DNA from 3 places in the Uliginosibacterium sangjuense genome. Region 1 is predicted to be linked to each of the others. Evidence: predicted binding sites of a transcription regulator. Region 1 holds the regulator's gene; each other region holds the start of a gene.
The links. The regulator sigma-54, encoded in region 1, starts transcription at its own class of promoters, with help from an activator protein. The targets are predictions, from matches to a motif close to TGGCACGCTTNCTGCTNA.
Positions count from the first base shown of each region.

Region 1 (7,060 bases):
TGAACCAGGCAGCGACGCCGCCGATCATCACGGCCAGCCACAACAAGGTGGTGGCGACCGGGCGGTGGATGCTCAGTTCGGCGATCTTCATTGCGCGGCCGCCTGGGTCTTCTTGTCCTGGGCGCCGCCGTCGCGCTTGCGTCCGCCCGCCGGTTTGTCGGCGGCCTCCGCCACCTTGGCCCCAGGGCGCAGGTTCTGGCCGCCTTCCAGCACCACCTTGAGCCCGGGCTCGATGCCCTTGAGCACCGCCTTCTGGTCGACGATGCGCAGCAGCTCGACCGGCCGGGCCTCGACCGTGGCATCGTCCTTCACGATGTAGACCAGACGGCCGTCAGGACCGTTGATGACGGCTTGCGCCGGCAGCACCGTCGCCTTGTCGATGACGCCTGCCGCGACTTTGACCGTGACGTACTGACCCGGCCACACCAGGCGCGCGCTGTTGTCCATGCGCGCCTTGAGCAGGATGGTGCCGGAGTTGCGGTCCACGCTGCTGTCGATGAAGCTCACTTCGCCCTGGATCTCGCGCTGCTCGTCGAGTGTGGCGGTCACTTTCACCGGGCCCTTGCGCTGCGCCGCCAGCAGCGCCTGCAGATTGTTCTCGGGCAGCGTGAAGGTCACCCCGATCGGGTGCATGCGGGTGATGCGCACCAGCGCAGTCTGCGTCGAGCTGGCGTTGACCAGGGCGCCAGGGCGCACATCCACACGCCCGGCGCGACCGTCGAAGGGCGCCGAAATGCGGCTGTAGGACAGGCTTACCTTGGCCTGGTCCAGTGCCGCCTTGGCCTGCACCAACTGCGCCTCGGCCACTTCCACCTTGTTCTTCTGGGTATCCAGCGCGGAGGAGGAGACGAAGCTCTGGTTGGAAAGCTCCTGGGTGCGATTCAGGTCGCGCCGCGCCACCGACAGGGCGGCTTCCGCGCCGGCTACCGCGGCGGCGGCCTTTTCCACGTTGGCCACGTCTTCGCGGTCGTCCAGCGTGAACAGCAGTTGCCCGCGGCGCACTTCGCTGCCTTCGCGCACCAGCACCTCGCGGATCGTGCCGTTCTTCTGTGGCCGCAGGTCCACCTCGTCCAGCGACAGCACGCTGCCCTGGGCCTCTAGCATCAGCGGCACCGTCTCGCTGCGGGTTTGCGTGGTGGTGACGTTCTGTGGCCGCCCGCTGCGGGTGTCACCGGTCCGGGGTGCAGCCGGGGCAGTTCCCTCCGCCTTGTTCGTGAGAGGCAGCGTGTCTTCTTGGGGTTTGCAGGCAAGCAAAGCAAACCCTGCACACAGCAGGGCCGCGAGGGGGCGGTAGTGCATGTATCCCGCGAGGGCGTTGTCCGCGCTCGCGCCTTGGCCAGGGAGGTTTGAACGGCAGTTGGATGCCGGGCCCGCATCATGGTTCATCGCTTTACCGCTGCCAAGCGCAAAATTGTTCTCAGTTGCAAACACATGCGCGAATCGGCGAACAGGTTTGCTCACGGGCATTGCGATTGATACTGTATATTTACTCAGTCATCGACGGCCGGGATAAAACAAATCGGCTGTTGCACTGCGCAAGGCACGGCGCTCCGGATGCTTTCCGTTGCAAGCTCTGTGCCATAATTCCCACGACCATTTTGCGAGGTTTTTCATGGACGACAACAAGGCCAAGGCGCTTGCTGCAGCGCTTTCGCAGATCGAGAAACAGTTCGGCAAGGGCTCCATCATGCGGATGGGCGACGGCAAGCTGGAGGAGAACATCCAGGCCGTATCGACCGGCTCCCTGGGGCTGGATATCGCGCTGGGCATCGGCGGCCTGCCGCGCGGCCGCGTCGTCGAGATCTACGGACCGGAGTCCTCCGGCAAGACCACGCTGACCCTGCAAGTCATCGCCGAGATGCAGAAGATCGGGGGCACGGCCGCTTTTATCGACGCTGAGCATGCACTGGACGTGAGCTACGCCGGCAAGCTGGGCGTCAAGGTCGAGGATCTGCTGATCTCCCAGCCGGACACCGGCGAGCAGGCGCTGGAGATCGCCGACATGCTGGTGCGCTCCGGCGGCGTCGACATCCTGGTGATCGACTCGGTTGCCGCACTGACGCCCAAGGCCGAAATCGAAGGCGAGATGGGCGACCAGTTGCCCGGCCTGCAGGCCCGCCTGATGAGCCAGGCGCTGCGCAAGCTCACCGCCAACATCAAGCGCACCAATACGCTGGTCATCTTCATCAACCAGATCCGCATGAAGATCGGCGTGATGTTCGGCAATCCCGAAACCACGACGGGCGGCAACGCGCTGAAGTTCTACGCCTCGGTGCGCCTGGACATCCGCCGCACTGGCACGATCAAGAAGGGCGAGGAAGTCATTGGCTCCGAGACCAAGGTCAAGGTCGTCAAGAACAAGGTCGCGCCGCCGTTCAAGGAAGCCCACTTCGACATCCTCTACGGCGAAGGCATTTCGCGCGAAGGTGAGATCGTCGACATGGGCGTCGATCACAAGTTCGTCGACAAGTCGGGGGCCTGGTATGCCTACCAGGGTGAGAAGATCGGCCAGGGCAAGGACAATGCGCGCGAATTCCTGCGCGAACACCCCGAGACTGCGCGCGAGATCGAGAACAAGATTCGCGAAGCCGTGGGTGTGGCCGCCATGGGAGTCGTGGCGGCCGAATAAGCCGTGATGAAGAAAGCGCCGGCCGCTTCGCTCAAATCGCAGGCCCTGCGAATGCTTGCCACGCGCGAGCATTCGCAGCATGAGCTGCGACGCAAGCTCAAGGCGAAGGCGGCGGAAGGCGAGGATGTGGAGGCGGTCGTGCAGCGCATGGTGGAAACCGGGCTGCAGTCGGATGAGCGTTTTGCCGAGAGCTTCGTGCGTGCGCGTGGCGAGCGTTTCGGCAGCGGACGCATCCGGCGCGAGCTGGCCGAGCGTGGCGTCAGCGCCGAGCTGGCCGGCGAGGCGCTGGCCGGTCTGGCAGGAGATGAATTGAGTCGTGCGCGTGGCGTGTGGGCGAAAAAGTTCACGCAGGCGCCGCAGGACGCGAAAGAATGGGCGAAGCAGGCACGCTTCCTGCAGTCGCGTGGTTTTTCGTCGGAAGTGATACGCAGGATTTTGAAAGAACCGTTCGATGAGTCTGCTTAGGGTGTCCGGCCTGCGCAAACGCTACAAAGCGCGCACGGTGGTCAAGGATGTGTCGTTCCAGGTCGGCAGCGGCGAGGTGGTCGGCCTGCTGGGGCCCAATGGCGCCGGCAAGACCACCTGCTTCTACATGATCGTCGGCCTGGTCCGCGCCGATGGCGGCAGCGTGCAACTGGACGCCACCGAGCTTGGGCACCTGCCGATCCACAAGCGTGCGCGCATGGGCTTGTCCTACCTGCCGCAAGAGAACTCGGTGTTCCGCAAGCTCACCGTGGCGGAGAACATCCTGGCCGTGCTGGAGCTGCAGAAGCTGCCCAAGGCGGTGATGCAGGAGCGCCTGGACGAGCTGCTCGATGAGCTGAACATCGGCCACCTGCGCGACACCCAGGCGATTGCGCTGTCGGGCGGCGAGCGTCGCCGCTGCGAGATCGCCCGTGCGCTCGCCACCCAACCCAAGCTGATCCTGCTCGATGAGCCCTTTGCCGGCGTCGACCCGATTGCCGTGCTGGAAATCCAGAAGATCATCAACTTCCTCAAACAGCGCGGTATCGGCGTGCTGATCACCGATCACAACGTGCGCGAGACGCTCGGCATCTGCGACCATGCCTTCATCATCAATGCCGGTGAGGTGCTGGCCGGTGGCAAGCCGAACGAGATTGTGCACAATGACCAGGTACGCCAGATCTACCTGGGCGAACATTTCCGTCTCTGAGCGCGCCTGGCTGCAACCCTGTCCATGAAGCCTTCCCTCCAGCTCCGCCTCTCGCAACAACTCGCGCTGACCCCTCAGCTGCAACAGTCCATCAAGCTGTTGCAGCTCTCCACGCTGGAGCTGAACCAGGAAATCGAGCGCATGCTGCTCGACAACCCGATGCTGGAGCGTGATGGGGCGGAGGATGAGGCGGGCGAAGTCGTGGCCGCCCCCGAGGTGACGACGACGGCGGAAGCCACCGAGGCGGACTACGCCTCGGCCGAACGCAAGGCCAACGGGGAGGAGGATTTTGAGCCGCCCTCCACGGTCGAGATGCCGGACACCATCAACGAGGCCTACGACTCGGCCTCCGACGACGACCTGGGCGAAGCCGCCGAATGGCGCAGCGAGGCCGGCAGCGGGCGTGGCAACGATGACGACGACGAGTCGGATTTCCAGGAATTCCAGGCCGCCACCACCAGCCTGCATGATCACCTCAGTGCGCAAGTCTCCCTGATGCCCTTGTCGGACCGTGATCGCGCCCTGGTGCGCTTCATGGTCGAAGCACTGGAGGACGATGGCTACCTGCAGCAGAGCTTCGAAGACCTGCTGCCCCTCATTCCCGAGGAGTGGGAGGTGGAGGTGGAAGAGCTGGGGATCGCCCTGCATCACGTGCAGAACCTGGACCCGGCCGGTGTCGGCGCGCGCAACCTGCAGGAATGTCTGACCCTTCAGCTACGCAATCTACCCGTCACGCCCAGCCGCGAGCTGGCGCTGGGCATCGTCGATGGACTCCTTGAGCAACTGGCCGCGCGCGACTTTCAGAAGATCAAGCGCCGCCTGGGCTGCAGCGACGACGCGCTGCGTGCCGCCCAGGAGCTCATCTGCAGTCTCAATCCGCGCCCAGGGGCCCAGTTCGCGGCGCTCGATGCACGCTACATCGTGCCCGACGTGATCGTGAAGAAGTATCGCGGCAACTGGACGGCCAGCCTCAATCCGGAGGCGATGCCGAAGCTCAGGATTCACCGTGTCTATGCCGATATACTCCATAACAACCGTGGTGCCAGTGCTTCGCTGTCCGCGCAGTTGCAGGAGGCGAAGTGGCTGATCAAGAACGTGCAGCAGCGTTTCGACACGATTCTGCGGGTCTCGCAAGCCATCGTCGATCGCCAACGCCAGTTCTTCGACTACGGTGAAGTCGCCATGCGACCACTGACCCTGAGGGAAATCGCGGAAGAACTCGAACTGCACGAATCCACCGTCTCACGCGTGACCACGCAGAAGTACATGGCGACGGCACGCGGCATTTTTGAACTGAAGTACTTCTTCGGCAGTCACGTATCCACCGATACAGGCGGTGCCTGCTCAGCCACGGCGATTCGCGCGCTGATTCGCCAGATGGTGGGCGGGGAGGATCCAAGGAAACCCTTGTCCGACGCCCGTATTGCCGAAGTGTTGGGCCAGCAGGGTATCGTGGTGGCGCGACGGACGATCGCCAAGTACCGTGAGTCGCTGAATATCCCGCCGGTCAGTCAGCGCAAGTCGATCTAACCAGAGGAGTACGGTATGAACCTCAACATCACGGGCCATCATGTCGAAGTGACCGCCGCCTTGCGCGAATACGTCACCAGCAAGCTCGATCGCGTGATCCGCCACTTCGATCACGTCACGGCGACGCATGTCATCCTCTCGGTGGAAAAGCTTCGGCAGAAGGCCGAAGTGACCCTGCATGTGCGGGGCAAGGACATCCATGTCGAATGCGACAATGACGACCTCTACGCGGCTATCGACGCCATGGTGGACAAGCTCGACCGCCAAGTCCTCAAGCACAAGGAAAAGACTGCTGACCATGGCCACGCCGGCATCAAGCAACAGGCGATCGGCTCGTAACACACTGCACACGGCGGTGCTGCACTCGGACATATAATCCTGTCGAACTGCAGCCGGATCTGCCGCCCCGAGGGCGGCAGATCCGCGCCGGCGAATTTCCAGTCGTGGCGGGCGCAGTCGGCCCGATGCCTACCCCAGCATGAACCTGATCTCTCGCATCCTGCCCTCCGCCAACATCCTGGTTGCCTGCACTGCTGGCGACAAGGCGGGTGTATTCCAGCAGGCCGGCGCCTTGTTCGAGGCCAGCCACAGCCTGTCGCGCAAGGTCGTGTTCGACGCCCTCATGCAACGCGAGAAGCTGGGCTCCACCGGGCTGGGCCAGGGCATCGCGATCCCGCACGGCCGCATCAAGGGGCTCAAGGAGGCCGTGGGGGCCTTCGTCCAACTGGCGCTGCCGATCGAATTCGACGCGCCGGACAATAAACCGGTCGATCTCGTGTTCATCATGTTGGTGCCGGAACAGGCCAACGAAAGCCATCTGCAGCTCTTGTCCGAACTGGCGCAGATGTTCAGTGACCGTGCGTTCCGCGAGAGTCTGGCAGACGCGCAGGATGTGGCGACGGTCGCCACTCTCTTCGCCGGATGGGATCCCCATGCGACGCACGAGCATCGCCCAGCTGTTTGAGGCCAACCGGACGGCCCTGCGCCTGCGCCACATCGCAGGCCGGCTCGACAGCTATCTCACCGTCACCGACAACAAGGTGTGGCCGGCTGACCTGGTGGGCCACCTCAACCTGATCCACCCCAATCGCCTGCAAGTCATGGGCGAGGCGGAGTTCGCGTGGGCACGCCGCCAGGCGCGTGACAAGCTGGAGCATCACCTGCTGGGCATCCTTGCGTCATCGCCGCCGGGCGTGATCGTGGCCGACGATTGCGAAGTGCCCGACATCATCCGGCGCAACTGTGAGGACGTGGGCGTGCCCTTGCTGGCCTCGCCACTGGAATCCGCCCGCGTCATCGACGTGCTGCGCGCCTACCTGTCGCGCAAGCTGGCGGAGCGCGTTTCCCTGCATGGCGTGTTCATGGACGTGCTGGGCGTCGGGGTGCTGATCACCGGTGATTCCGGTGCCGGCAAGTCCGAATTAGCGCTGGAACTGATCTCGCGTGGCCATGGCCTGGTGGCAGACGACGTGGTGGAGATCTCGCGCGTCGCTTCCGGCGTGCTGGAGGGGCGCTGCCCCGAAATGCTCAAGGACTTTCTTGAGGTGCGCGGGCTGGGCATTCTCAACATCCGCACTATCTTTGGCGAGACGGCCTGTCGCCGCAAGATGAAGCTCAAGCTGATCGTCCACCTGCAGCGGCGCGGTGCGCGCGACGACGAGCCCTTGCGCCTGCCGCTGGACGACGAGGACCAGGACATCCTGGGCGTGCCGGTGCGCCGCACGGTG
Region 1 covers NZ_CP101132.1:4,015,154-4,022,213, reverse strand. The annotation lists gene NMB43_RS18660 (efflux RND transporter permease subunit) at 1-91, opposite strand, end outside; gene NMB43_RS18655 (efflux RND transporter periplasmic adaptor subunit) at 88-1,299, opposite strand; gene recA (recombinase RecA) at 1,613-2,629, shown strand; gene recX (recombination regulator RecX) at 2,636-3,094, shown strand; gene lptB (LPS export ABC transporter ATP-binding protein) at 3,081-3,803, shown strand; gene NMB43_RS18635 (RNA polymerase factor sigma-54) at 3,828-5,333, shown strand; gene hpf (ribosome hibernation-promoting factor, HPF/YfiA family) at 5,349-5,672, shown strand; gene ptsN (PTS IIA-like nitrogen regulatory protein PtsN) at 5,812-6,297, shown strand; gene hprK (HPr(Ser) kinase/phosphatase) at 6,266-7,060, shown strand, end outside.

Region 2 (7,060 bases), 1.3 Mb from region 1:
CATCGAGGCGCTGCTGTCGAGGCGCTGGTAGCCCCCGACGTTGCGCTTGAGCAGGGAGGTCGGGCTGGAGCCGATCGCGGACAGCCCGTCCAGTTGCAATTGAATGAAGAAGCCGCTGGTGTATTCCGCCTTGCCCACGGTCGTATCCGTCCGGGTATTCACGACCGAGTGCCACACCATGCGCAAGGACCAGCAGCCCGCGCTGTATTCCAGGCCAGCCAGCGACTCCGACATCTGGTGGTCACGCATGTTGTAGTTGTAGCGCCCAACCAGTGAGTAGCCACCACCGATGCGCCATTGCCCAGACAGGTCTACGTCGCGCAGGTTCCCCTGGCGATAGCGATAGGCAGCAGACATCACCCGTCCCGGCTCCAGCGTGTAGCGGGTGGCCAGCACGCCGCTCTGGGTGCGCGCCTCGACAGGGTCGTATTCGTACAGGCTGTCCACCCACCACCCGCGCGTCACGCGGCCGGAAAGGCCGGCCAGCCAATTGTCGTTGTTGCGCGTAGGCTGCGTATTCGTGGTGTTCAGGCCAACCTTCTGGTCGGCGAAATGAAAGCGCTGCCCCACGGCGCCGCGCAACCATTCCTCACCGGAGTCGGCCTCGATCAGGCGCGAGGTGATCGCCGCGGTGAGCTGGTTGGCATCGCCGATGCGGTCGTTCCCGGAGAAGCGATTCTCGGCGAAGATCTGCGCGAAGTTGTAGTCGGCCAGGCCGGAATCGAACACAGGGATGTCATCCTGCTCACGGTAAGGCGTGCGCACGTAGAACAGTCGCGGCTCCAGGGTCTGGATCTGGCCACGCCCCTGCAAATCGGTGTCGCGCTCGAAATTGAGTCCGGTGTCGAAACTGAAGGTCGGCACCGACCGCCCCACCGACTCCTCGCCAACACTCGTCCGCCGGTCGAGTTGGTATTGCGAGAGGTGCACGCCCAACTTGGGGGTCATGTAGTAAGCCGCCCCCTGCACCGGCAGAGACACCTGCGGGTACGCCCAGGTCCGCGTGCCCTCGTCCTTCAGAGTGTGAGCAAAGCGCGTCAGCTCCATGGGCATTTGCAAAGACAAACCCTTCACATCAGGCAGCGACACCTTGCCCGTCAACTGCGGCAGGCGCTGGTAGGGCTCGTCCCCGGTGAAGCCGATCAAGGTCTGGTAATTCTGCACATTGAGACCGAAAGTCCAGCCCCCGCCGCCCGTGTTGGCCGTGACCTGGCGACTCAACAAGGTCTGGGAACTGGTCGCCAGCCGCGTCCCCATATCGGCGAAGTAGTACTCGTCGGAGGCATTGCTCACATCAATGAAGCCGCCCCAGCGCCCTGTGTTGTAGTCATGCCGCCAAGTCGTGAAGCTGCGCGCCTCGCCGGTCTGCTTGTCCTGCGGCATCATTTCGGAGCGGAAGACCCCGAAGTAGCCCGGGTTCAGGTAGCGGAACTCGCCCGACAACTGCGCGCCGCGGTCGGCCATCCAGCGCGGCGCGATGGTGGCGTCGTAATTGGGCGCGAGATTCAGGTAATAGGGCGCGCTGATGTCCAGGCCAGTGGTGTTACCGGTCGCGATGACCGGCGGCAGGAAACCGGACTGACGGCCGCCATCGAGCGGGAATTCCGCCCAGGGCGTCCACAGGATGGGCACGCCCTTGAGCCACACGCTGGCGTTGGTGGCGACCCCGGTATTACGGTCGAAATCCATGCGCGCGCTGCTGGCACGCAGGAACCAGTCGGGGTCAGGCGCCGGGCAGGAGCTGTAGGTCAGACGGTCGAAGTGGTACTGGTTCTCGCCCTGCAGCTTGAGCAGGTCCGACTCGCCGCTGAGCACCAGCTCGCGTCGGCTGTCCGGCTCACCGCGCTGCGACCGGGTTCGCACGATTTCGTAGGTGGGGGTGTAGAACTCGCCGAAATAGGTGTCGAGATTCAGCAAAGCCCGCGGCCCGCGGATCGTCTCGCCCGGTTTGGTGAGCACCACCTTGCCCTCGGCATGCAGATCGCTGGTCACCTGGTCGAGGCGCATCCGTTCCGCATTGAGCACCGTGTCCCCGCGCTCCATGCGCGCCTGGCCAACGGCATGCAGCTCCGCATCGGTGCGTCCTTCCATGCGATCGGCTTCAAGGCGCGTCGGCGGCGGCGCGGCCGGTGCCGCAGCGACGGCACCATTGGCCGCCAGCAGCGAATGCCCGAGCAAGAGGCGCGGGTCGACCTCCAGCGGAGCGGCACCCAGGGGGCGCGCCATCGCACAGACGGCAGCAGACACGGCCAAGACCAGCAAACGGGGCTGGACACCGCTTCCATGCAGGGGCCGGGGGCGGTGACGGTGGTTTCGGGACATTGAAGGTGCGGCGAAACGCGCGGCTCACCCCCGCGGGCGGCGAACCTCTGTTTGATAAGATGCCCGGATTCTACACAAAGGCGAGCAGGAGCCCCGACTTGGAACGATTGGAACAATTGCAGCACTGGCTTCACCAACAGCTTCCCGGTCTGGATTTCACGCTTCGCCCCGCCTCGGCGGACGCCAGTTTCCGCCGCTACTTCCGCGCCACGCTGGCCGACGGCAGCACCCGCATCATCATGGATGCGCCGCCCAGCCACGAGGACTGCCGCCCCTTCCTGCACGTCGCCGAACTGTTCCGCGCCGCCGGCGCCCATGTGCCGAGTGTGTTTGCGCAGGATCTGGCGCAAGGCTTCCTGCTCCTGTCAGACCTCGGCGACACCACCTACCTGTCTGCACTCACACCGGACAACGCGGCCGAGCTCTACGCCGAGGCCCTGGGCAGCCTGGCGGTGATCCAGCGCGCGAGCCGACCCGGCGTGCTGCCCGACTACGACCGCGAACGCCTGCTGCGGGAAATGGAGCTGTTCCCGGTCTGGTATCTGGCACGCCATAAAAATATCCAGCTCGACGAAAAAGAAAGCGCCGAGCTGTACGAGGTCTTCGAGCGCATCCTGGCCGTCAACCTGGCCGAGCCCAAGGTCTTCGTGCATCGCGACTTCCACAGCCGCAACCTGATGCTGAGCCAGCCCAACCCCGGCGTACTGGACTTCCAGGACGCGGTATACGGCCCGCTCAGCTACGACCTCGCCTCCCTCTTCAAGGACGCTTATATCGAATGGGAGGAAGAGCAGACCCTGGACTGGCTGGCCCGCTACTGGGAAACCGCACGCCACATCGGTCTGCCGGTCCGCGCGGACTTCGCCGATTTCCACCGCGACTACGAGTTCATGGGCGCCCAGCGCCACATCAAGGTGCTGGGCATCTTCGCCCGGCTGTACCACCGCGACGGCAAGGACGGTTACCTCAAGGACATGCCGCTCGTCTTCAAGTACCTGCGCACCACCTGCCGCCGCTATCGCGAGCTCTACCCCCTGGCCCGTCTGCTGGAACGCATCGAGCCGCAAGGCAGCAGCGTGGCCTACACTTTCTGACGCAACGCACCAATCACGCGCAACCACCCGACGCGCTACGCACCAAATTGCTCACAGGCACAATCAATAAGCCGGAAACAAGCACCAATAACGTGCCACCAACAAGACTCCAGGCACCAAACATGGGAAATCCTGTTCGCCAGAAAGGCATAAGCCAATGATTTTCAAAGACTAAAAACCAGGCCCGAAATCTGCTTTCGGCTCCGCCGTCGTGCATAAGGAGTCCATAATGGAGCAGATCAAAATATCAACCGATGTACTTTTCGTGCTGCTGGGCGCCATCATGGTGCTGGCCATGCACTCCGGGTTCGCCTTTCTTGAACTCGGCACCGTCCGCAAGAAGAACCAGGTCAATGCCCTGGTCAAGATCCTGACCGACTTCGCGGTCTCCACCATCGCCTATTTCTTCATCGGCTACGGCATCGCCTACGGCCTGCACTTCATGGGCGACGCCGCCAGCCTGACCCAGGCCAGTGGCTACGAGTTGGTCAAGTTCTTCTTCCTGCTGACCTTCGCGGCGGCCATCCCGGCCATCGTCTCGGGCGGCATCGCCGAGCGCGCGCGCTTCGCGCCGCAACTCGCCGCCACCTTCCTGGTAGTCGGTTTCGTCTACCCCTTCTTCGAAGGCATCGCCTGGAACAAGCACTTCGGCCTGCAGGACTGGCTGCAGGCCAGCTTCGGCGCCCCCTTCCATGACTTCGCGGGCAGTGTGGTCGTGCATGCCGTGGGCGGCTGGATCGGCCTGGTCGCCGTGCTGATGCTGGGCGCGCGTCGCGGCCGCTATCACAAGGACGGCGCCATCGCCGCCCACCCGCCTTCCAGCATCCCCTTCCTGGCCCTGGGGGCGTGGATCCTGATCGTCGGCTGGTTCGGCTTCAACGTGATGAGCGCGCAGAAGATGGAGGCCATCACCGGCCTGGTCGCGCTCAACTCGCTGATGGCCATGGTCGGCGGCACCCTGGCCGCGTTACTGCTGGGCCGCAACGACCCCGGCTTCGTGCACAACGGCCCGCTGGCGGGGCTGGTAGCGGTCTGCGCCGGTTCCGACGTGATGCACCCGGCCGGCAGCCTGATCGTCGGCATCGTGGCAGGCGCCCTGTTCGTCCAGCTCTTCACGCTGACGCAGAACCGCTGGAAGATCGACGACGTGCTGGGCGTCTGGCCACTGCATGGCCTGTGCGGCGCCTGGGGCGGCATCGCCGCCGGCCTCTTCGGCCAGCAGGCGCTGGGCGGGCTGGGCGGGGTCAGCCTTGCCAGCCAGGTCATCGGCACCCTGGGCGGCATTGCGGTGGCGCTGCTGGGCGGCGTGATCGTCTACGGCGGCCTGCGGGCGGCGGTGGGCATCCGCCTATCCCCCGAAGAAGAATTCGACGGGGCCGACCTCAGCATCCATCGCATCACGGCGACCCCGGAACGCGAGACGAACTGGTAGTCCGCGCTGAAAACAAACAATTCGGTTCGTTGAGCGCAGAACTTCAGGCCGTTGGTTTATATGAGTTTACAAACCACCGGCCTGAAGACGCGGCCTGTCGCGCCATTGAACATATCAAGCAATACTCGCAGGACACCTAGAAGCTAACCGCAATCCCCACGGACGTACCTTCGACGTTATTGCCAAAGCGATAGCGGAAGACAAGGCGGGTACGGGTAATGATGACGTCGTGAGCACTCGAATCCAGCTCAAGTCCAAAACCCAGCGATGTGAGCTGATCAAAACCGAGCAGGCCGGCCTGATCTCCAAGATAGGTGGTGTGGGCCGCTTCAAGCACATAGCGCACGGGTCGTCCCAGTGCATTGAGTCCGGTCGGTGCCCGCCAGCGGGTCCACAGGCTGAGGGTCTCACCAGAAGCACTGCTCTCGAACACCGTGTCGTAGCTCTTGAGCTGGACATTGGAGTATCGCCATTCGACATCGATCTCGCGTGCGGGGGCGTAATCCTCGTAATCAAGCATCACCGAACCGCCCAGTCCGTAGGCGTTCATATGCCCACCCTGCAAAAAGCTGAAGTTGGCGTCGAGCTTGTTTTCAATGGCCGTGGAAACCGTGGTGAGCGTACTCGCGAGCGAACCCACCATGAAGTTGAAGATGGGTCTGAGCTTGAGCTTGTCGGCCAGCATGAAATCCCAGCCCACCCCGCCGCTGAGGCTGCCCGAGGTCCATTTGGCCGGTAGCAGGGCCTCGGTCTGCCCATTGCTGGCGAGAAAGGTCGGATCGTAACGCGCGTAGGCGACGCCGCCTTCCAGGTAAAGCGGAAAGCTCTTGCTGATCGAATCCCCTCCGGCGAGCTGCGACATCACGAGGGACGAGCTTTCGGCACTGCCTGTTCCGGCATCCATGCTCAAGGTGCTGCTGGTCAGATCCGGGACGGCCGAGAAACTCATCAGCGCCAGCATGCTTTCGGCATTGCGCTTGACCCTGTCGGACTTGACGCTGAAGGGTGGAGCACTCTGAGCGGAAACAGAGCCCAGGCTGTGTATGACAAGCAGGCAGAGGCCGCCAACCATCCTCAAGCTGGCACGCTTGAATTCGGCAATCAAATTGAGCCCTGTGGTTCGAGTCCGGCGCGCTTGTGTCTGGTAGTGCATGCTAGGGACCTGTTGTTACCTGCCGCACCTATGAGAAACGGTCAGCGCACGCCAGCCCATGTAGTGGCTCAGGCGGGATCATCATTTCGGGAACAGCAGCGTCAGTTGAGCCCGTACCCCCCAGCCTTTCTGGGCGCCGTCCGCTGCCTCGGCCCAGTATTTCCCGGCCACCGCGAACTGCATCACCTGGGAGCCGAGCTTGAAGAGCTGGCCAACCTGCACGATCAGCGGCACCGTCCACTGCTTGGCGCGCCAGTCGTAGACCGATTCTGTATAGGCACCGATGGTCGTGTGGGTCTTGGTCGTGTAGCTCATGAAGGGCTGCACGGTCGTCAGGTTGACGCCTTCCCGCTCCCCGTCCCCGGCCACTGACCAGATGTGGCTGCCCAGGTAGCCCACTGTCCATGGCCCGCTCTGCCTGAGCACCACCCCCGTCGGTCCGAGCCCCAGCTTTTCGGTACCCAGCGTCGATTCACTTGCAGTCGGCAGCAGCTCGACAACGCCCACGCCCCAGATCCAGCCGCCCGCCGTGGGAGCCTTGGGTGAGAAGAACTGGCTGGCGCTGGTGTCGCCCAGGCCGGACTGGTTGACGGTCGCTGCCGGAAAGCCCTGGCGATCGACGAAGGGCACGATGGTGCGCGTGACCAGGTTCCAGTCCTGGCTGATTTCAAAGGGCACCACGGGCTGGAAGACCAGGCTGTCGACCGAGCCGCCTTTGTTCACGCCGCCGTATTCGTCATGGTTGTACTGGATCGGCACGCTGATGAGCGCGGCAACCGGATTGGAGAGTTTCTTGGCCAGTTCGGCGGCTTGGTCTTCCTGTGCATACGAGCCGACGCTCATGGTCACGGCGACCATCGCCAGGCCAACACTGACAAGTGCTTTCAGCATCGTGCTTTCCGTTTCTGTTGTGTCGGAAGGTGGCCCCCCGGATCGAGTCATCACAGCCCAGACCCCCGCGGGTGTCGGCGAGGGCTGCCGCGTCGGATGCTTGCGTCATTCTCCCTTCAGCCGACGCGCGCCTTCGATGATCGGATGCCAGCCCGAGATGAGGGTGAT
Region 2 covers NZ_CP101132.1:831,828-838,887, reverse strand. The annotation lists gene NMB43_RS03815 (LPS-assembly protein LptD) at 1-2,226, opposite strand, end outside; gene NMB43_RS03810 (aminoglycoside phosphotransferase family protein) at 2,421-3,416, shown strand; gene NMB43_RS03805 (ammonium transporter) at 3,646-4,848, shown strand; gene NMB43_RS03800 (hypothetical protein) at 4,985-6,001, opposite strand; gene NMB43_RS03795 (transporter) at 6,083-6,892, opposite strand; gene NMB43_RS03790 (transporter) at 6,998-7,060, opposite strand, start outside.
Region 2: a site for sigma-54 is predicted at 3,597-3,614, ahead of NMB43_RS03805 (ammonium transporter). Genes of this name have one in related genera too.

Region 3 (7,060 bases), 280 kb from region 1:
GTGGTCTGCGGCATCACGATGACTGCCCGCACGCCCATCTTCTGCGCCGCCAGGGCCACGCCCTGGGCATGGTTGCCGGCCGAAGCGCAGATCACGCCACGCGCGAGCTGCTCCGGCGCGAGCCGGGCCATCTTGTTGTAGGCGCCGCGCAGCTTGAACGAGAACACCGGCTGCAGGTCTTCGCGCTTGAGGTGGATGCGGTTGCCGGTGCGCCGCGAGAGATTGCTGGCGAAATCGAGCGGAGACTCGATGGCTACGTCATACACCTGGGCATTCAGGATGCGTTCGAGATAGTCGGTGGAAGCGGCGTTCATGGCGGATACAACGGGGTGCGGCCCTGCAGTATCCGATCCTCAGTCGCCTGCAGCAAGCGCCTGCAAGGCCTGCGGCGTCCACGCCATGCGAAGGGTGGCAGCGGCACCACCGTCGGGCGTGTCCTTTATCGTCTCTTCCACGCAGCGCCCGCCGAGGTATTCATAGAACGCGCGGGCCTTGGGGTTGGCCGCATAGACCCACAGAAACATCCCACTCTCCGGCCGCTGCTCACATGCCCATTGGGCAGCGCGTCGCATCAGGGCGCGGCCGAGCCCTTGTCCATGCAGGTGCGGGGCTGCATGCAGGTTGTCCAGCAGCACGCCGCATTGCGGGTCAGCATCCAGCTCCACGCAGGCAAAGCCACACAGGCTGCCGTCCTGTTCAAGCAGCCAGACTGTCCGCCGCGGATCGGGGAGCGCCAGTCGCTCACGCCACACGGCCAGTCGCTCGGCTTCGATCGGCCCGCCCAGGTAGGCCGCCGTCATCACCGGGCGGTAGGTAGCGCGCCAGCTTGCAACATGCAGTTGGGCCACCGCTTCGGCATCGGCCAGCGTGGCCTGACGCCATTGATATCCATCCATGCTTCATGTCCTCCGGTCAGCAAGGATAGCTGCCGGCACAAAAAAGGGGCGCCCAATGGGCGCCCCTCAAAGAATCCGCGAAGCGGACCCTGATCACGATCAGTAGTGGTAGGCGGATTCGCCGTGGCTGGTGACGTCCAGACCTTCGCGCTCTTCCTCTTCCGCCACCCGCAGACCGACGAACATGTCGACCAGCTTGTAGGAGATGAAGGCAACCACGCCGGACCAGATGATGGTCGTCACGACGGCCTTGATCTGGATCCACACTTGCGCGGCGATCGAGTAGTCGGGCACGACGGCGTTGGTCACGTAGTCCCACACGCCCTGGCCACCCAGCGCCGGATCGGCGAACACGCCGGTCAGGATGGCACCGAGGATACCGCCCACACCGTGCACACCGAACACGTCCAGCGCGTCGTCCGCACCCAGCATGCGCTTGAGGCCATTGACGCCCCACAGGCAGATCACGCCAGCCAGCAGGCCGATGATCAGCGCGCCGCCCACGCCGACGAAACCGGCGGCCGGGGTGATCGCGACGAGGCCGGCGACGGCACCCGAGGCAGCACCCAGCATGGAGGGCTTGCCCTTGACCATCCACTCGGCGAACAGCCAGGACAGCGTGGCGGCAGCGGTGGCGGCCCAGGTATTGACGAAGGCCAGGGCGGCGATACCGTTGGCTTCCAGCGCGGAGCCGGCGTTGAAGCCGAACCAGCCGAACCACAGCAGGGAGGCACCGATCATGGTCAGCGTCAGGCTGTGCGGAGCCATCGATTCCTTGCCGAAGCCGATGCGCTTGCCGATCAGGAAGGCGCCGATCAGGCCGGCCATGGCGGCGTTGATGTGCACCACGGTGCCGCCGGCGAAGTCCAGCGCACCCATCTGGAACAGCCAGCCTGCGGTGGCACCGGCAGCCGCACCCGCTTCAGCACTGGTGTAGGCATCGGGACCGGCCCAGTACCAGACCATGTGGCAGATCGGCAGGTAGCTGAAGGTGAACCACAGGATGGAGAACAGCAACACGGCCGAGAACTTGATGCGCTCGGCAAAGGCACCCAGGATCAGCGCCACGGTGATCGCGGCGAAAGCGCCCTGGAAGGCCACGTAGATGAACTCACTGAGGTACACCGACTTGCTCCAGGTGGCAGCTACCGACTCGATGGTCACACCCTTCAGGAACAGCTTGCTGAAGCTGCCAATAAAGGCACCACCTTCGGTGAAGGCCAGGGAGTAGCCGTACACGACCCACAGCACCGTGATCAGCGAGAACACGGCGAAGCACTGGATCAGCACGGACAGGGCGTTCTTGGTGCGCACCAGGCCACCGTAGAACAGGGCCAGGCCCGGCACCGTCATCAGGATGACGAAGGCGGTGGCGACGATGATCCAGGCGTTGTCCGCCTTGCTGGGCGTCGGCGCAGCGGCCGGGGCAGCTTCGGCAGGTGCGGCGGCTTCGGCAGCCGCAGCAGGCGCAGCCTCAGCGGCTGCGGGAGCCGACGCCACGGCTTCAGCGACGGGCGCGCTGGCATCCTGGGCGAAGGCACCGCCAGACAGCGTGACGGCAAAAGCCGTCAGCACGATGGCGAGAAACTTTTTCATTTTGGAGACTCCCTTTTCCTCTTAGAGTGCGTCGGAACCGGTTTCACCGGTGCGGATACGGATGGCCTGCAGCAGATCGAACACGAAGATCTTGCCGTCGCCGATCTTGCCAGTGTTGGCGGCCTTCTCGATCGCCTCGATCACCTGGTCGAGCAGCTCGTCGGCCACCGCCACCTCGATCTTCACCTTGGGCAGGAAATCGACAACGTATTCCGCGCCACGGTACAGCTCGGTGTGGCCCTTCTGGCGGCCGAAGCCCTTGACCTCGGTCACGGTGACGCCCTGCACGCCGATGGCAGACAGTGCTTCACGGACTTCGTCGAGCTTGAACGGCTTGATGATCGCAGTCACGAATTTCATGTTGGCTCCTTGTGATGGCGCGGCTTTCGCCGCGCCGGCTTCTGCGGTTAGAAAGTCTTGCCGACGGTCAGCACCACGGCAGCCTTGCCGAGGTTCTTGCCGTAAGCGTTGTGATAGAAGTCACCCGGCTCGCCCTTGGCGGTCGTGTCGATGTAGGCCAGGCCCCAGGTCACGCCAGCGTAGTCGGCGGTGACGCCCAGCTTCCAGTCGTTGTACGAGGCGGCGCTGAAGTCCTTGACCGACTGGCGGCCGAAGTGGGCCACGATGTTCACGCCCTCGACCACCGGGAAGGCGGCGCTCAGGTCGTAGTAGGCGCTGCCCTTGGTCTCTTCACCGTCCGGGTTCTTGGCGCCGAACAGGTTGGACAGCGAGTAGGAGTACTTGAAGGTGAACCATTGCCAGCCGACGGAACCGTACAGCTCGGTCGTGTTGGGGCTGGTCCAGCCATCGGGGTAGGTGCCCGGGTAGTAGTAGTACAGCGCGCCGAGGTCGAAGTTCACCGGGCCGGCCGAGAACTTGTAGCCGCCGTAGAAATCCCACTCCAGCGAATTGCTGACCGTACCGGCGCCGCCATCCGACAGCCAGGAGACATTGGAGCCCCAGGTTCCCACGTAGAAGCCGCTGGCATGGGCGTAGTCCGCGCCGCCCTGCAGGGCCGGCTTGCGGTTGGTCTGGGCGATGCCGCGGTAGATGTATTCCGAGGCGAGCGTGATGTTGCCGGTGAAGGTATGCGGTGAGGCAGGCTCGGCGGCCATCACGGAGGACACACCCAGGACGGACAGGGACAGGGCCAGGAGGGTTTTGCGCATGAAAGTGACTCCAGAGAGCATGGTTGGAAAAACGCAGGACCCTTAAAGCGGATTCCGTGCCAGCTTTTCAAAGCCATGGACTCCCCTCTCTTTTACATGTTCGCCAGATGACGGCGCTCAACAATGGTGCATCCCACCCCCCTCTTCACCGGCCCGCCTGCACCAAGCGCGTGCAGAAGCCACGCCCGGACCTGCCCAAATGGCCGCAAACCCCTGTGCTAGACTCGTTTCAAGCCTTCTTATGCCCAAGGAACAAGCATGCTGCCCAATCCCAAGCTCTTCGACGAAGTGGCCTCCAAGTTCTCCGAGCTGCTGGCCAACAGCCCCGCGCGCGATATCGAGAAGAACGCCAAGGCCTTTTTTGGCAGCGCGCTGGCGCGCCTTGATCTGGTGACGCGCGAAGAGTTTGAGCTGCAGCGCGAACTGCTGGCCCGTACCCGCGAGCGCCTGGATCAACTGGAGGCGCGCGTCGCCGAGCTGGAAGCCGGCGCCAAACCACGCGGCTGAGGCCGCCCCTACCGCCAAGCGGGCAGGGCATGGAGCGGGTACAGGCGGCCTCGCTACACTGCGCCGCATGTCTCTCGCTCTCGTCCACAGCCGTGCCCAGAACGGCATGCAGGCCCCGCCGGTCACGGTGGAGGTCCACCTCGGCAACGGCCTGCCTGCCATCTCCGTCGTCGGCCTGCCCGATACCGAGGTCAAGGAAGCACGCGACCGCGTGCGTGCCGCACTGGCGACGAGCCAGTTCGAATTTCCCCAGAAACGGATCACCGTCAACCTCGCGCCGGCCGACCTGCCCAAGGAGAGCGGCCGCTTCGACCTGCCCATTGCAATTGGCATCGTCGCTGCCAGCGGTCAGGTCAAAAGCCAAGAGCTGGCGCACTACGAGTTCGCCGGCGAACTGTCGCTATCGGGCGAACTACGCCCGATCCGCGGCGCGCTCGCCATGGCCTGTCAGGCCGCCGCCGCGGGGCGCAGCCTGATCCTGCCTGCCGCCAATGCGGCGGAGGCCGCACTGGCCCGCGACGCCACCATCCTGCCCGCACGCAGCCTGCTGGAGGTGGTGGCCCACCTCAACGGACACGCCCAGCTTCCCCTCGCCCCGCGCACCGAAGCGGTGCCCAGCGAAGGACATTACCCCGACCTCGCCGAAGTACGCGGCCAGGCCCAGGCCAAGCGCATGCTGGAGATCGCCGCCGCCGGCGCACACTCGCTCTTGATGTACGGCCCGCCCGGCACCGGCAAGTCGATGCTGGCCAGCCGCCTGCCCGGCCTACTCCCGCCGATGGACGAAAACGAAGCGCTGCAGGCCGCCGCCATCCAGTCGCTGGACGGCAGCTTCCGCCCCGAGCACTTCTATCGCCGCGCCTTCCGCAGCCCTCACCACAGCGCATCGGCACCGGCCCTGGTTGGCGGCGGTGTTAGAAATAAGATTATTCTTAACTAGATAAAATTAAACTTAACTACAGAGAATTATTCTTAACTGAATCTGAGGTGCCACTTGGTCTTCGGCTCCGGGGGGCCTACACTGCGCCCCTTCTTCCGCCGGGAGCGGACGCATCAAGGACTGAAGGCCCGATTTCGCGGAACGCATCATGGACGAACTCGAACGCTGCCGCCTTATCTCGAAAATCTTCTCACCACCGACGCTTCAGGATGTCGCCAGCCGCAGCTCAGCACTGCGTCAAGCACGCGCTCTTGAGCGGCTGGGGGTGGTAACCACGCGCGAGGGAGCAACAGTCGGAGACCTATTCGATCAGTCGCTGAAGGTGCTTCAGGCCGGATACCGATGCGAATATGTGTACAAGGCAGCCATCACTGATCGCATCGTCTTTGGTCGTCACAGTCCCCGTACTTCCAGTCTCGCCATAGAGCTGAGAATCGCTAACTCGATTGTTGATGCAGCTGTTTTCAATGGGACGTCGACCGCTTACGAGATCAAGACGGAATACGACACCCCACGCAGGTTGACCTCGCAAACACTCGACTACCTGAAGGCATTTGCGCGAGTCTATGTCGTCACCCATCCGTCACTCGTGAGCAGGTATGAGCGATTCATTGACGAACGTGTTGGCATACTTGCATTGAGCGAACGTAACTCGCTAACCGAAGTACGCCGTCCAGTGACGGACTCCGCTTGCGTCTGCCCGGCTACCGTTTTCCAGATGCTGCGCCGAGCTGAGTACATGGCCGCTGTTGAAAAATACTTTGGCCCTCAACCCGACCTGCCCAACGGCCTCGTGAGCGACCATCACCGAGAACTCTTTCTGCAGCTGTCCAGCCACCAGGTGCATGAGACTTTGGTCAATGCCATGAGGGCGCGGACAACGGATAAGAAAAGTGCGGAGTTCCTTAGAGCACTTCCCAAGAGCCTCCGGGCAGTCGGCTACGCAACACCTTTGTCTACGCCCAAAAGGGCACGCTTGATCTCTGCACTTGCAATGCCATTGTCGTGACGCCTAGATTCTCCCTGCACAAAAAAACTACAGGGGGAACATATGTATTTTCCGTACCTATACGGGCGCCGTTCTGAATTCCTGGCTCTGCGGGCGATGCTGCATGACCATCGCCCCATCGATCGGCTGCTGCCGGTCATTGAGCCAGTGAACCGCAGCATTGCTCCTTTAAAGACTTGCGTGGAAGCATTCAGCAACGCCGGGCAGCGGCTGGCCGTTGTGGCTAATCCACATCGGCATCAGTTAAAACAGGCAGGCGATGCTACCGCCTGGCGAAGAGAATTCGATGCCCTTGCCGCTAAACACGCCGAGTGCGTCATTCCTGTTTTCTGCTGCTCATCCACCTCGACCCATGCCCAAGTGGAGAGCTTCATCAAGCGCTATAAAGCGAATCGCGTCGCCGTCGCGTATTCAAGCCCCAAGCTCTCCGGCACCGAGCTGAAAGCTCTGAGCAAGACGCCTTCAGTTGAGTTCCATATAGTCCTGAACTCCAGTATGTCGGACGAGGCCATTGCTGTGCTTCCCGCGGCCAAGCGTGTGGACATCCACGACCATTTCAACAAGCAAGCACGCAACTCCGATTACTCTGGCTCCGAATTCTTCACAAATCGCCATCGCACATACTCTCCTACCTGGAAGGGCCTGGGAGACTTCGTATGCCTCGGATCGGCGTTTTCCTCGGGCGGAACAACGCCGGCGGTAGTGGCCATACACGCAGGTTACAAGGATCGCTCCAAAGACATATGGATTGAGCATTTCACCTCAGACAGCGGAGCGCTCAGCATCGAAAGCAAGTTCCTGCAGGCAGCACAGAAATTCGTTACCGCCAGTGCAAGCAGACCAAAGGAATTTGGGCAGAACTTCGCGATTGACGCATATGCCAAACTGGTCGCGGATAGGCACTACCCAGGACTTGCAACTAACAAAGTGCTACAGATTGAAC
Region 3 covers NZ_CP101132.1:3,735,510-3,742,569, forward strand. The annotation lists gene ilvA (threonine ammonia-lyase, biosynthetic) at 1-314, opposite strand, end outside; gene NMB43_RS17215 (GNAT family N-acetyltransferase) at 354-896, opposite strand; gene amt (ammonium transporter) at 996-2,492, opposite strand; gene glnK (P-II family nitrogen regulator) at 2,514-2,852, opposite strand; gene NMB43_RS17230 (TorF family putative porin) at 2,900-3,661, opposite strand; gene NMB43_RS17235 (accessory factor UbiK family protein) at 3,920-4,168, shown strand; partial or broken gene NMB43_RS17240 (YifB family Mg chelatase-like AAA ATPase) at 4,236-5,081, shown strand; gene NMB43_RS17245 (sce7726 family protein) at 5,257-6,117, shown strand; gene NMB43_RS17250 (sce7725 family protein) at 6,160-7,060, shown strand, end outside.
Region 3: a site for sigma-54 is predicted at 3,706-3,723, ahead of NMB43_RS17230 (TorF family putative porin). Genes of this name have one in related genera too.